Regions from separate parts of the Streptomyces tirandamycinicus genome, predicted to be linked through region 2. Evidence: riboswitches for the same ligand, from Rfam matches in the RefSeq annotation. Region 2 holds a riboswitch; the other holds the start of a gene.

Region 1 (6,700 bases), 2.2 Mb from region 2:
GCGGGGCACCTGGGTCGAGGAGAAGGGCCGCGCGGTCGCCGTGCACACCCGCCGCGCCGAGGACCCGCAGTCCGCTTTCGAGACGCTGCGTGAACCGATCGCCGATCTGGCCGCGCGTCACGGGCTGATCGTCGAGCCGGGCCGTCTCGTTCTCGAGGTACGTCCGCCGGGCGTCGACAAGGGCATCGCGCTCGCCGAGTACGTCCGCGAGGTGAACGCCACCGCGGTCGTCTACGCGGGCGACGACCTCGGTGATCTGGCCGCCTTCGCCGCCGTGGAGAAGCTCCGCTCCGACGGGGTGCCCGGACTGCTCCTCTGCAGCGGCGGCGAGGTTCCCGAACTCGCCGAGCGCGCCGACCTCCCGCTGCCCGGCCCCGCTGCCGTCGTGGCGTTCCTCTCCGCCCTCGCGGACCGCATCGAGGGCCGCGCCTAGGGGCTTTCGCGACTGGTCGCGAACGCGGGAACGCGGAAGGCCGCGGCGGAGGCGGCGATCGGGAATGCTCCCGTTCGCGGCTGGCCGCGTTCACCGCCGGTCGCGGTCATGGCGCCGATCAGATGCCCGCGCGGGCGTGGCGCCCGCCGCGCCGCCGGGGCCCACACGAGTGCGAGGCCCATACGAGGCCAGGGCTCACAGGAGCCCGGGGCCCACCCGGGTCCGGGGCCCACAAGAGCCCGGGGCCCACCCGGGTCCGGGGCGGTCAGCCCGCCTCCGTGACCCCCTCGTCCAGTGCCTCCAGCGCGTGCAGCTGGTCCAGGAACCACTGCTGCGGCGGCAGCGCGGTCGCCGCCGCGGCCAGGCGCTTGCTGCGCTCCGACCGCTCGGCGTCCGGCATGGACAGCGCCTGGTGGAGGGCGTCGGCCGTGCCGGTCACGTCGTACGGGTTCACCACCAGCGCGTCGTCGCCGAGTTCCGCGTACGCCCCCGCCTCGCGCGACAGCACCAGCGCGCAGCCGGCCTCGGAGACGACCGGGATCTCCTTGGCGACGAGGTTCATCCCGTCCCGGATGGGGTTCACGAGGGCCACGTCCGCCATCCGGTACGCCGCCAGGGAGCGGGCGAAGTCGTCCTTGACGTGCAGGAGCACCGGGGTCCAGCCGGGCGTGCCGTACCGGGCGTTGATCTCCTCCGCGACCCGTGAGACCTCGGCCGTGTACTCGCGGTAGACGGCGAGGTCCTGGCGCGAGGGATAGGCGAAGGCGATGTGCACGACCCGCTCGCGCCACTCCGAGTGCTCGTCCAGCAGGGTGCGGTACGCGAGGAGTCCGCGGACGATGTTCTTCGACAGCTCGGTGCGGTCCACCCGCACGATCGTCTTCCGGCGGCCCGGCCCGCGTTCGTCGCCGCCGATCTGCTCGCGCAGCGCGGCCATCCGCTCGTCCACGTCCGTCCGCCGCGAGCGCTCCCGCAGGAAGTCCGCGTCGGCGCCGAGACCGTGCACCCCCAGTTCGGTCCGCCGCCTGCGGTGCCCCCGCAGCCGGTACTCAAGGCTGGGCGGTCCGTCCTTCGGCCAGTGCGGGTCCACATCGTGGTCGGTCAGCACCCGGCGGCAGCAGCTCTGGAAGGCGTCGAGCCAGCGCCGGGTCAGGAAGCCCAGCCGGTTGGCGCCGAGCATCCCGAGCAGCAGCTGCTCGGCGATGTCGTCCGGGAGCATCCGGAAGTACTCGGGCGGGGCCCACGGCGTGTGCGAGAAGTGGCCGATGCGCAGATCGGGCCGCAGGTCCCGGAGCATGCCCGGGACGAGGGCGAGGTGGTAGTCCTGCACCAGCACGGCCGCGGCCGGGGCCGCCGCCTCGGCGAGGGTCTGCGCGAACGCCTGGTTGTACGCCTCGTACGCGACCCACTGGCGGCGGAACTCGGCGTCGAAGACGGGCTCCAGGGGTGTCTGGTACAGCATGTGGTGGACGAACCACAGCACCGAGTTCGCGATGCCGTTGTACGCGTCGGCGTGCACGGCGGCGTCGATGTCCAGCATCCGCACGCCCGGTTCGCCGATCCCGCGCCGCACCGCCTCGCGGTCGCCGTCACCGAGTGCGGAGCACACCCACAGGGCGTCCGCCTCGGGGCCGATGGCCGACAGCCCGGACACCAGCCCGCCGCCGCCGCGCCTGGCGTCAAGGGTGCCGTCCTCCCGGAAGGCGTACGAGACGGGGCCCCGGTTGGAGGCGACGAGAACTCGTGCGGCGTGCTCGTGCTCAGAGACCATGTCGCGAACCTAGCCCTTCCTGGAACCGCTCAAACGTACGGCCGGAGACCGTGGCCGGAGACCGCCGGTCCGCCGGTCCGCGACTGCCTGATTGCCTGATTGCCGGACTGCCGGACTGCCGGACTGCCGGATCTCGGATCTTCGGACATCCGGAGATCCGGACAGCCGTCCCAAGCCCCAAGCCCCAAGCCCCAAGCCCCGAGCCCCGCACGCCGGACCCCGACCCGCCCGAGTCGCGAAGCCCGGAGACCGGCCGCCGGGGACCGGCCCGCGGGGCCGTCGTCCCGGACCGGGCCGGGACCGGCGGATGCCGTCCCCGGACCGCTCCCGGGACCCGGCCGTGCGTGTCCCGGGCCATCCGGTGGGGGCCCGGGACGGTCGGAGTGCCGGCCCCGGAACCCTGCCTGACGTGTGCCCGCCCGGGACCGGCGGGTGCCGTCCCCGGACCGCTCCCGGGACCGGCCGTGCGCTCACCTGGTCATTGGTTCCCCCGGTCGCGCGTCGCCGCGAGTGCGATCGCGCCGGCGGCCGAGAGCGCCAGGGCCACTCCACCCAGCAGCCAGAGGCGCTCGCTGTCGTGGCCCGCCGCGGCGATCTGGCCGACGACCCTCTCCTCGCCGTCGTGGCCCGGGGCACCGGCGTGCCCGGTGCCCGCCGGGCTGCCGGGGCCGCCGGGGGCGGGCGGAACGCCCGGTGCCTCCTCGCCGCCGTCCGTCCCGTCGCCGTCCGTCCCGTCGCCGTCCGTCCCGTCGGCGTCGTCCGCGGCCGGTTCGTCCTGGCCGTCCTCATGCCCCTGTTCGAGGCTGTGGTCGTGGCTCTCCTCGTCGCCGAAGCCGGTCCGGGGGGCTCCGAGCTCCCCGACCTCCTCGGCCACCGGCGCCGCCGTGCACCGGGCGTCCCGGGTGCCGGCCGCGCAGTTGGACCGCGGGGACTGGACCTCCAGGCCGCCGCCGAGCCGGCCGTCACCGCCGTCGCCGCCGTCCTCGCCGCCGACGGTGACCGAGTACGTGACGGTCGCCGACATGCCGGCCGGGATGGCACCCGTGTACGAGAGCACGGGTTCGTCGTACGCGACCCGGCCGCGGGTGGCCCGGGCGTTGCGGTCGTAGACGGCGTCGTCGAGGGTGCCACCGAGATCGTCGGTGAAGCGCACGTCGGGGAGGTCCCGCTCGCCGTTGTTGGTCGCCTTGATGGTGAAGGTGAGGGTGTCCCCGAGGGCGACCCTCGTCGCCGACGCCGACTTGGTGACCTCCAGATCGGGGGCCGGCGCCGTCAGGGCGGGAGCCGCCGGCGCGAAGCCCGTCGTGGCGGCCGCGGTACCCGCGGCGACCGCCAGGGCCCCGAGGAGCCGGGACCGATTGCCTCTGCTGCGTCCGCGGCCCCTCGTCCGGTCCAGTCCGGGCACGGCCCTGACCGGACGGGAGACCCGAGCGCCCTGTGATCTCACATTGCCCATAAGTCCGAAATGTAGGCAATCATCCCGGCTGGGCCGTGTTACGCCGCGCCCGTGTTGCGCCGTCCCGCCCGGGCCGCGTACTCGGCGACGTCCCCCATCGGTGGCCGCTCCTCCGTGTCCACCGCGTGCGTCCGCGGCACGAACCCGCCCTCGCCGCGCTCGAACTGGGTCAGCGCCGGGCGGACCAGGTGACCGCGCGAGAGGCGCAGCTGGGCGGTGCGGTAGATGGCCGCCGCCATCCGGCCCAGTGCCTGGCCGTCCTGGTGGCGGTGCACCCGTACGCCCACGTCCACCTGCGCCAGCGCGTCGAGTCCCACCGTGTGCAGCGCGTCCACCAGCAGGCCGAGCTCCACCCCGTAGCCGACCGGGAACGGCAGCCGCTCCAGGAGCGAGCGCCGCGCCGCGTACTCCCCGCCGAGGGGCTGGACGAATCCGGCGAGCTGCGGCCAGTGCAGATTGAGCAGCGGCCGCGCCACCAGTTCGGTCACCCTGCCGCCCTGGCCGGGCGCGCCGCCGAGCGGCCGGTCGTACATCGCCTTGACGAACTGCACCTCGGGGTCGGTCAGCAGCGGGCCGACGATCCCGGAGACGAAGTCGGCGGAGAACTCCCTCAGGTCGGCGTCCACGAAGCAGACGACGTCACCGGCGGTCGCCAGCAGGGAGCGCCACAGCACCTCGCCCTTGCCGGGCACGGCCGGGACGCGCGGGAGTATCGCGTCCCGGTGCACCACCCGGGCGCCGGCCCGGGCCGCCACCTCGGCGGTGCGGTCCGTCGACCCCGAGTCGACGACGACCAGCTCGTCGACGAGCGGCACCGCGCCGGTCATCAGTTCCCGCCGGATCACGGCGACGATCTCCCCGACCGTCGCCTCCTCGTTCAGCGCGGGGAGCACCACGCTGACCGTGGTGCCCTGCTTGGCGGACAGCAGCCGGCCCAGTGGGCGGTCCGCCACCGACCAGGACCGCCGGGCCAGCCAGCGCTCCACCTCTTCCAGCACGTGATCTCCATCTCGCGGATCGGACGACCGTCTCAAGCGTCCGGGGGTTCGGTTACAGTCTTGAACAACGCGGACCGCCGATGCATGTCGGGGTCACCGCGCGGACACCGTCGCCGCGCGGACACAATCGAATACCGCTCATCCAGAGGGGCAGAGGGACACGGCCCGTTGAAGCCCCGGCAACCCTCCAGCCGATCTCGCCGCGCGTCGCGGCCGAGGCTCACGGCTAGGGAAGGTGCCAATTCCGTCTCGCGGCGAGATGCGCCGCGGGGAAGATGAGGAGAAAGGGCCTCGCCTCCATGGCTGTGCAGACCGTCGCCACCACTTCCGATTCTGCCGACACCGTCGACCTGGGTCCCGCCTCCGGGCTCTCCTGCCGCGAGTGCGGTGAGCGTTTCGCCCTCGGTCCGATCTTCGCCTGTGAGGCGTGTTTCGGGCCGCTCGAGGTCGCGTACGACCTGCCGAGCGGCGATCCAGAGGAGCTGCGCAAGCGGATCGAGAGCGGTCCGGACAACATCTGGCGCTACGCGCCGCTGCTTCCCGTGCCCGCGGACGTGGCGGGCAAGCCGAACCTGAACCCGGGCTTCACCCAGCTCGTCCCGGCCGACAACCTCGCCCGTGAGCTCGGCGTCACCGGCGGACTCTGGGTCAAGGACGACTCCGGCAACCCGACCCACTCCTTCAAGGACCGGGTCGTCGCCCAGGCGATCGAGGCCGCCCGCGCCTTCGGCTTCACGACGCTCTCCTGCTCCTCCACGGGCAACCTGGCCGGCGCGGTCGGCGCCGCGGCCGCCCGTGCCGGTTTCCGCTCCTGCGTGTTCATCCCGCACGACCTGGAGCAGGGCAAGGTCGTGATGGCCGCCGTCTACGGCGGCGAGCTGGTCGGCATCGAGGGCAACTACGACGACGTCAACCGCTTCTGCTCCGAGCTCATCGGCGACCCGGCGGGCGAGGGGTGGGGCTTCGTCAACGTCAATCTCCGTCCGTACTACGCCGAGGGCTCCAAGACGCTGGCGTACGAGATCTGCGAGCAGCTCGGCTGGCGGCTGCCGGACCAGATCGTCATTCCCATCGCCTCCGGCTCCCAGCTCACCAAGATCGACAAGGGGCTCCAGGAGCTGATCAAGCTGGGCCTGGTGGAGGACCGGCCCTACCGGATCTTCGGCGCCCAGGCCGAGGGATGCTCCCCCGTGTCCGCCGCCTTCAAGGCCGGCCACGACGTGGTCAGGCCGCAGAAGCCGGACACCATCGCCAAGTCCCTGGCGATCGGCAACCCGGCGGACGGCCCCTATGTGCTGGACATCTGCCGGCGCACCGGCGGCGCCGTGGAGGACGTCACCGACGCGGAGATCGTGGACGCGATCAAGCTGCTGGCCCGCACCGAGGGCATCTTCACCGAGACCGCGGGCGGCACGACCCTCGGCGTGGCGAAGAAGCTGATCGAGGCCGGGGTGATCGACCCGGCCCTCACCACGGTGGTCGTCAACACGGGTGACGGCCTCAAGACCCTCGACGCGGTGGCCCCGACCACGGGTATGTCCGCAGTCATCCGCCCCAACCTGGACTCCTTCCGAGAGGCTGGCCTCGCATGAGCGTCAACGTCCGCATCCCCACCATCCTCCGCACCTACACCGCAGGGCAGGCCGAGGTCCCGGCCGAGGGAGCCACCCTCGCCGAGGTCATCGCCGACCTGGAGAAGAACCACACGGGCATCGCGGCCCGGGTCCTGGACGACCAGGGCCGGCTCCGCCGCTTCGTGAACGTGTACGTCAACGACGACGACGTGCGCTTCGAGCAGGGCCTGGAGACGGCGACGCCGGACGGCGCCGGTGTGTCGATCATCCCCGCGGTGGCCGGCGGCTGATCGCCACGCAGAGTCAGCAGAAGAGCCCCCTCCGCAAGCTCTGCGGAGGGGGCCTTTCTGCATGGTTGAGCGCGATAGAGTTGGGGAAGCCCCCTCCGCTGCGTGTGCCAGGCGCATATGAGAACGCCTTCGCGCACGACAAGAAACAGCCAAAGTATTCGAGCATTATGCGCAGTAA
Region 2 (6,700 bases):
GTCGAGGAACGCATGGGCCACCTGGAGTTCGCGCTCTTCTATCTGGGCTGCGGCTATCTGGCACTCCTCGCCTACGCGGCGGCCAACGCGGAGTCCGGCCACACCCTCGTCGGGGCGTCCGGAGCGATCTCGGGCGTGCTGGGCGCCTTTCTCTGCCTCTTCCCGAGGACGCGGGTGACAAGCCTCTATCCCTTCCTGTTCTTCCTGCCGCTGCGCTTCCCCGCCTGGATCGTGCTGGTCTTCTGGTTCGTGCTGCAGTGGCTGGCGGAGGCGCAGAGCTCGTCCTCGGGCCCCGGGGTGGCCTATCTGGCGCATCTGGTGGGCTTCGGGATCGGCTTCCTCTACGCGTGGGGCCGCTTCCGGCAGGCCGCTAGAGTGAAGGCCCAAGCAGCGGCCACCGAGGGAGAAGGACAGCCGTGATCACCGCGATCGTGCTCATCAAGACCAGCGTGGACCGCATCCCCGAGATCGCCGAGTCGATCGCCTCCCTGGACAGCGTCAGCGAGGTCTTCTCGGTCACCGGCACATACGACCTGATCGCGATGGTCCGGGTCGCGAAGCACGACGACCTGGCCGATGTGATCCCGGGCCGGATCAGCAAGATCCCGGGCGTCGAGGCGACCGACACGCATGTCGCGTTCCGTACGTACTCCCAGCACGACCTGGAGGCGGCGTTCGCGATCGGGCTCGACGCGTAGGCCGGAGGCGGCCCGGACGCCGAGGGGGCCGGGCGCCGAACGGACCGGACGCCGAACGGGCCGCGGCGCGGCCCGGCCCACAGCGCCCCCGGCCGGTCGAGCGGCCGGTGGGCCCGGCCCCGTGGACGGCCCACCCGGGCCTCCCGAGCTCCCGGCCACCCGCCGGTGGGCCCGTCAGGCCGGAGGACCGGGCGCCCCCGCGCGCCGCCGCCCCGCGCCGCTCACACGGCGGGCACGCAGCGCCCGTCCTCGGTGCGGTAGCTCCACCGCGCACCGTCGCGCACCAGCTCCTTGACCGCGCGCACGAACCGCTCCACGTGCTCGTCCGGCGTACCGGCACCGAAGCTGACCCGGATCGCGTTCAGCGGCCTCCCGGCGCCTTCCGCCGCGGGCGCCGCCGCCTCACCGCGCTCGCCCGGCACGGCCTCCGGGGCACCGCACTCGCCGGGCTGCCCCGGGTCGCCGCCCAGCAGCGTCCGCACCAGCGGGTGGGCGCAGAAGAGCCCGTCGCGCACCCCGATGCCGTACTCGGCCGACAGCGCGGCGGCGAGGTGCGAGCTGTTCCAGCCGTCCACGACGAAGGAGACGACGCCGACCCGGCCGGCGGTCCCCGCGGCGGCACGCGCGCGAGTGTCGCCTTCCGAGCGCGCGGGGGTGTCGCCGCCGAACAGCGACAGCACCCTGACCCCGGGCACCTCGGCGAGCCCGGTGAGGACCTTCTCGACGAGGTGCCGCTCACGGTCGACGAGGGCGTCGAACCCGGCCTCCGTCAGCGCCCTGCAGGCGGAGGCGATCGCGTAGACGCCGATGACGTTCGGCGAGCCGGCCTCGTGGCGGGCGGCGCTGGTGTGCCACTCGACGTCCACACCGCCGTCGGCGCGGCGTGCGACCGTCCGCGAGGCACCGCCGCCCGCGAGGTACGGCTCGGCGTCCCGCAGCCAGTCCGTCCGCCCGGCGAGCACCCCCGACCCGAACGGCGCGTACAGCTTGTGCCCGGAGAAGGCGACCCAGTCGACATCCAGGTCCCGGACGGAGACGGGGTGGTGCGGGACGAGCTGGGCGGCATCCAGCACGATCCGCGCACCGTGGGCGTGGGACGCGGCCGCCAGCTCCCGTACCGGCCACAGCTCGCCGGTCACGTTGGACGCGCCGGTCACACAGACCAGGGCGGGGACGCTGAGGTCCCGGCCGGCGAGCGCCGACTCCAGCGTCCGGACCGCCTGCTGCGGGGTGCGCGGGGCGTCCAGGTACGTCACGCGCGCGTTCGTCCAGGGCAGCAGGGAGGCGTGGTGCTCGGTCTCGAAGACGAAGACCTCGCAGCCGTCGGGGAGCGCGCCGGCCAGCAGGTTCAGCGAGTCGGTCGTCGACCGGGTGAACACGACCTGGTCGTCCTCGCGGCAGTCCAGGAACGCGTGGACGGTGGCCCTGCTGCTCTCGAACAGGTCGGTGGACAGCTGCGAGAGGTACCCGGCACCGCGGTGGACGCTGCCGTAGTACGGGGCGTACGCGGCGACGTCGTCCCACACCCGCTGCAGGGCCGGGGCGCTGGCCGCGTAGTCGAGTGCGGCGTAGGTGACTTCACCGCCGGTCACGAGCGGGACGGTGACGTCCCGGCCGAGGACCGGCAGCGGGGCGCCGCGGCGCGGCACCTCGGCGGCGGCGGTCGGCGCCGCCGACGACGTGCCGGAGGCAGGGGCAGGGGCCGAGGTGAACGTGGCGGTGGCGGTGGCGGTGGCGGCGATCTCGGTGGTGTGGAGGCGCACGGACATGGCGGTGTCTCCCGGCGAGTAGGGGCGAGCTGGCGTGGGGAACCCGCACGGCGCGACGGCGGCACGGGGCGGCCGCTCCGCGTACGGGTGTTGCCTCGACGCACGCCCGGGCGGCGTGCGGAGGGGGAAGGGCCGACGGCCCGGGGCCGTGTCCGCGGCGTCCCGCCCGCCCTACGGGCCGGCGGCGCTCACGGACGTGGCCTAACGCATTCGCTTGCTCACGAGACAGCTCCCTCGAGGACCAGGACCCCAGGGATGCGACATTCACCGATGTCCGCGGGGTCCGCGCTTGCCGCAGACCTCGCTGCCTGCGGCCTGGTCTTCACCCGGGGCACCCCGCCACGGACGGAGGGTTGCCGGACAGCGGGCCGGGGCCGTAGTCGCTGTCACTCATGACCTTGGGAAGCATCCTGCCACAGGTGCCGCGGCGCGCAAGGCGCGGTCCGCCATCCGGACCGCGCCCCGCCGCACGTCACGCGTGGCTCGCCGCCACCCACCGGTCCAGCGCACGCCTGGCCGCGCCCGAGTCGATGGACTCCGCGGCCCGCGCCATGCCGGCCCGCAACTGCTCGACGAGATCGCCCTCGCCGTTCCCGAGCGCGGCCAGCGCCGCCGCCGAGTTCAGCAGGACCGCGTCCCGTACCGGCCCGCCCTCCCCGGCGAGCAGCCGGCGGGCGACATCGGCGTTGTACGAGGCGTCCGCGCCGCGCAGCGCCTCGACCGGGACCAGTTCGACGCCCACGTCCCGGGGGTCGAAGGACTCCTCGCGCACGGCGCCGTCCCGGACGACCCACACCCGCGAGGTCGCCGTCGTGGTGAGCTCGTCCAGGCCGTCGTCGCCGCGGAAGACCAGCGCGCTGGAGCCGCGCGCGGCGAGCACACCGGCCATGATCGGGGCCATCCGGGCGTCCGCGACACCCGTGGCCTGGGCCCTCACCCGGGCCGGGTTGGTCAGCGGCCCGAGGAAGTTGAACGTGGTGCGGATGCCGAGCTCCTTGCGGGCCGCCGCGACGTGCCGCAGCGCCGGGTGGAACTTCACCGCGAAGCAGAAGGTGATCCCCGCCTCGCCGGCGACCGCCGCGACCCGCTCCGGCGTCAGCTCCAGATTGACGCCGAGCTTCTCCAGGACGTCCGACGCCCCGCTCGCGCTCGACGCGGCCCGGTTGCCGTGCTTGACCACCTTCGCGCCGGTGCCGGCCACGACGATCGCGGACATGGTGGAGATGTTCACGGTCCTGGCGCCGTCGCCGCCCGTGCCCACGATGTCGACGGTCTCCCCGGGCACCTCGATCGTCCGGGCGTGCTCGTACATCGTCCGCACGAGCCCGGAGATCTCCTCGACGGTCTCGCCCTTGGCGCGCAGCGCCACCGCGAACCCGGCGATCTGCGCGTCGGTCGCCTCGCCGCGCAGGATCCGGTCCATGGCCCAGGCGGTCGCCTCCGCGCTCTGGTCGCGCCCGTACAGCAGGGAGTCCAGAACCACGGGCCAGGAGAGGCCCGCCGCGGTGGATCGCGCTTCGCCGGGGGCACCCCCGTCTGCGGGGGTCACAGCGCTCATGGTCCCTCCTGGGTCCGGTGCGGATGGGAATGCCTCCCACCCTATCGGCCGGCGGGACGGCGAAGAGCCCCGTCCAGGGGATGGACGGGGCTCTTCGTACGGCGGTCGCCGGGGCTGCCCCGGCGGTGGCGGTCGCCGCGATCAGCGCGGGGGATCAGTGGTGGCCGTGGCCGCTCGTGATCTCCTTGTACTCCTCGACGGTCGGCTTCGCGACCTGGTTGTCCTTGCCGTAGTACGCCTTGCTGAGACGTGCCCGGAGCCGCTCGGTGCGCGACACCTTCCGCTCCACACCGTTCTCGTCGACCGTCGGGCCGACCTCGGCCGGGGTGTACTGGTAGTGCGAGGTGAGCGTGTGCAGGGCCTCCTGCGTCAGCGGCTCGTGGACCTCGACGAACTCACCGTGCGGCAGGCGCTTGATGATGCCGGACTCGCGTCCGTGCAGCACCTTGTCCTTGTCGCGCCGCTGCAGACCCATGCAGATCCGCTTGGTGATGATGAAGGCCAGGACCGGTCCGGCGAAGAAGAAGATCCGGACGAACCAGGTGATGGCGTTGATGGACAGGTTGAAGTGGGTCGCCCAGAGGTCGTTTCCGCCACCGACCAGCAGGACGAAGTACCACGTCAGCCAGGCCACACCGAAGGCGGTGCGGGTCGGGGCGTTGCGCGGGCGGTCCAGGATGTGGTGCTCGCGCTTGTCCCCGGTGACCCAGGACTCGATGAACGGGTAGACCGCGATCGACGCCAGCACCAGCGGGAAGATCACCAGCGGGATGAAGACGCCCAGGACCAGGGTGTGGCCCCACAGGTTGATCTCCCAGCCCGGCATGACGCGGATCAGGCCCTCGGAGAAGCCCATGTACCAGTCGGGCTGCGCGTTGGTCGACACCTGGTCCGGCCGGTAGGGGCCGAGCGCCCAGATCGGGTTGATCGTGGCGATCGCCGAGATGACCGTGATGATGCCGAAGACCAGGAAGAAGAAGCCGCCCGCCTTGGCCATGTAGATCGGCAGCAGCGGCATGCCGACGACGTTCTTGTTGGTCCGGCCGGGACCCGCGAACTGCGTGTGCTTGTGGTAGAAGACCAGGATCAGGTGCGCCACGAGCAGACCGAGCATGATGCCCGGCAGCAGCAGGATGTGGATCGAGTAGAACCGGGCCACGATGTCGCCGCCGGGGAACTCCCCGCCGAACAGGAACATCGACAGGTACGTGCCGACGACCGGGACGGACAGGATCGCACCCTGCATGAAGCGGACACCGGTGCCGGAGAGCAGGTCGTCCGGGAGCGAGTAGCCGGTGAAGCCGGTGAACATGCCCAGGACGAACAGCAGGAAGCCGAACAGCCAGTTGATCTCGCGCGGCTTGCGGAACGCGCCCGTGAAGAAGACGCGCATCATGTGGACCATCATGGCCGCGAGGAAGATCAGCGCCGCCCAGTGGTGGATCTGCCGGATCAGCAGACCGCCGCGGACGTCGAAGCTGATGTCCAGGGTCGAGGCGTACGCCTCCGACATCAGCACGCCCTGCATCGGGACGTAACTGCCGTGGTACTCCACCTCGTTCATCGACGGGTGGAAGAACAGCGTCAGGTACACACCCGTGAGGATGATGATGATGAAGCTGTAGAGCGCGACCTCGCCCAGCATGAAGGACCAGTGGTCCGGGAAGATCTTGCGCATGTTGGCCTTGGCGAGGGAGTAGATCCCCAGCCGGCCGTCGGCCCAGTCGGCGACGCGCTCGCCGGCCGGAGCCTTCCGCTTGTCGTTCGCAGTGCTCATCCGCGCTCCCAGAAGGCAGGACCGACGGGCTCGTCGAAGTCGCTGAGCGCTTCGAGGAATCCTTCGTCATTCACACCGATCCGCAGCTGCGGAAGGGGATGGCCGGCCGGGCCGAAGATGACGCGGGCGCCGTCGGAGAGGTCGAAGGTGGACTGGTGGCACGGGCAGAGCACGTGGTGCGTCTGCTGCTCGTACAGGGAGATCGGACAGCCCACGTGGGTGCAGATCTTCGAGAAGGCGACGATGCCCTCGTGGGACCACTCGAGCTCGCGCTTGTCCTTGATGTCCTCCGGCTGGATCCGGACGATCATCAGGGCGGCCTTGGCGATCTCGGTCTGGAAGCTGTGGTCGTGCTCGCTGAGGCCCTCGGGCATGGCGAAGGTCAGCGAGCCCACGGAGACGTCCTCGGGGCGCAGCGGCTCGTTGGTGTTCATGTTGATGAGCTGCTTGCCCTTGGCCCACAGGGTGTGGCGGAGCTTGTCCTCCGGCAGCGGGCCGAGGTCGCGCAGCAGCACCACGCCGGACAGCGGCACCATGGCGAGGGCACCGAAGAGGGTGTTGCGGATCAGCTTGCGCCGGCCGAAGCCGGACTCCTCCGCACCCGCGGCGAAGTCGGCCATGACCTTGGCCTTGACCTCGGGCGGGGCCTCGATCGGGTGGCGCTCGTCCACCCGCTCCTCGTCGGACATCAGGGTGCGGGCCCAGTGGACCGCGCCCGCGCCGATGCAGAACAGGGCCAGGCCGAGGGTGATGCCCAGCGCGAAGTTCAGCGCGCTGACGTGACCGAACGGCCAGATGTAGACGATCTTGTCGACCGGGAAGATGACGTACGACGCGATGAACGCGACCGTCGACAGCATCGACACGGTGAACAGCAGGGCGACCGTACGCTCGGACC

Evidence for each region. Region 2 has a riboswitch for S-adenosylmethionine ahead of DDW44_RS04030 (aminotransferase class V-fold PLP-dependent enzyme). Riboswitches for the same ligand answer to the same signal wherever they lie in the genome.
Region 1: another riboswitch for S-adenosylmethionine. It lies ahead of thrC (threonine synthase); the one in region 2 lies ahead of DDW44_RS04030 (aminotransferase class V-fold PLP-dependent enzyme).

Annotation. Positions count from the first base shown of each region.
Region 1 covers NZ_CP029188.1:3,127,232-3,133,931, reverse strand. Annotated here, with positions in the region: gene otsB (trehalose-phosphatase) at 1-433, shown strand, start outside; gene DDW44_RS13795 (alpha,alpha-trehalose-phosphate synthase (UDP-forming)) at 699-2,204, opposite strand; gene DDW44_RS13790 (DUF7927 domain-containing protein) at 2,683-3,609, opposite strand; gene DDW44_RS13785 (glucosyl-3-phosphoglycerate synthase) at 3,699-4,658, opposite strand; SAM riboswitch class I at 4,794-4,940, shown strand; gene thrC (threonine synthase) at 4,958-6,250, shown strand; gene DDW44_RS13775 (MoaD/ThiS family protein) at 6,247-6,522, shown strand.
Region 2 covers NZ_CP029188.1:927,453-934,152, forward strand. Annotated here, with positions in the region: gene DDW44_RS04020 (rhomboid family intramembrane serine protease) at 1-420, shown strand, start outside; gene DDW44_RS04025 (Lrp/AsnC family transcriptional regulator) at 417-698, shown strand; gene DDW44_RS04030 (aminotransferase class V-fold PLP-dependent enzyme) at 920-2,467, opposite strand; SAM riboswitch class IV at 2,748-2,865, opposite strand; gene trpD (anthranilate phosphoribosyltransferase) at 2,940-4,025, opposite strand; gene qcrB (cytochrome bc1 complex cytochrome b subunit) at 4,180-5,802, opposite strand; gene qcrA (cytochrome bc1 complex Rieske iron-sulfur subunit) at 5,799-6,700, opposite strand, start outside.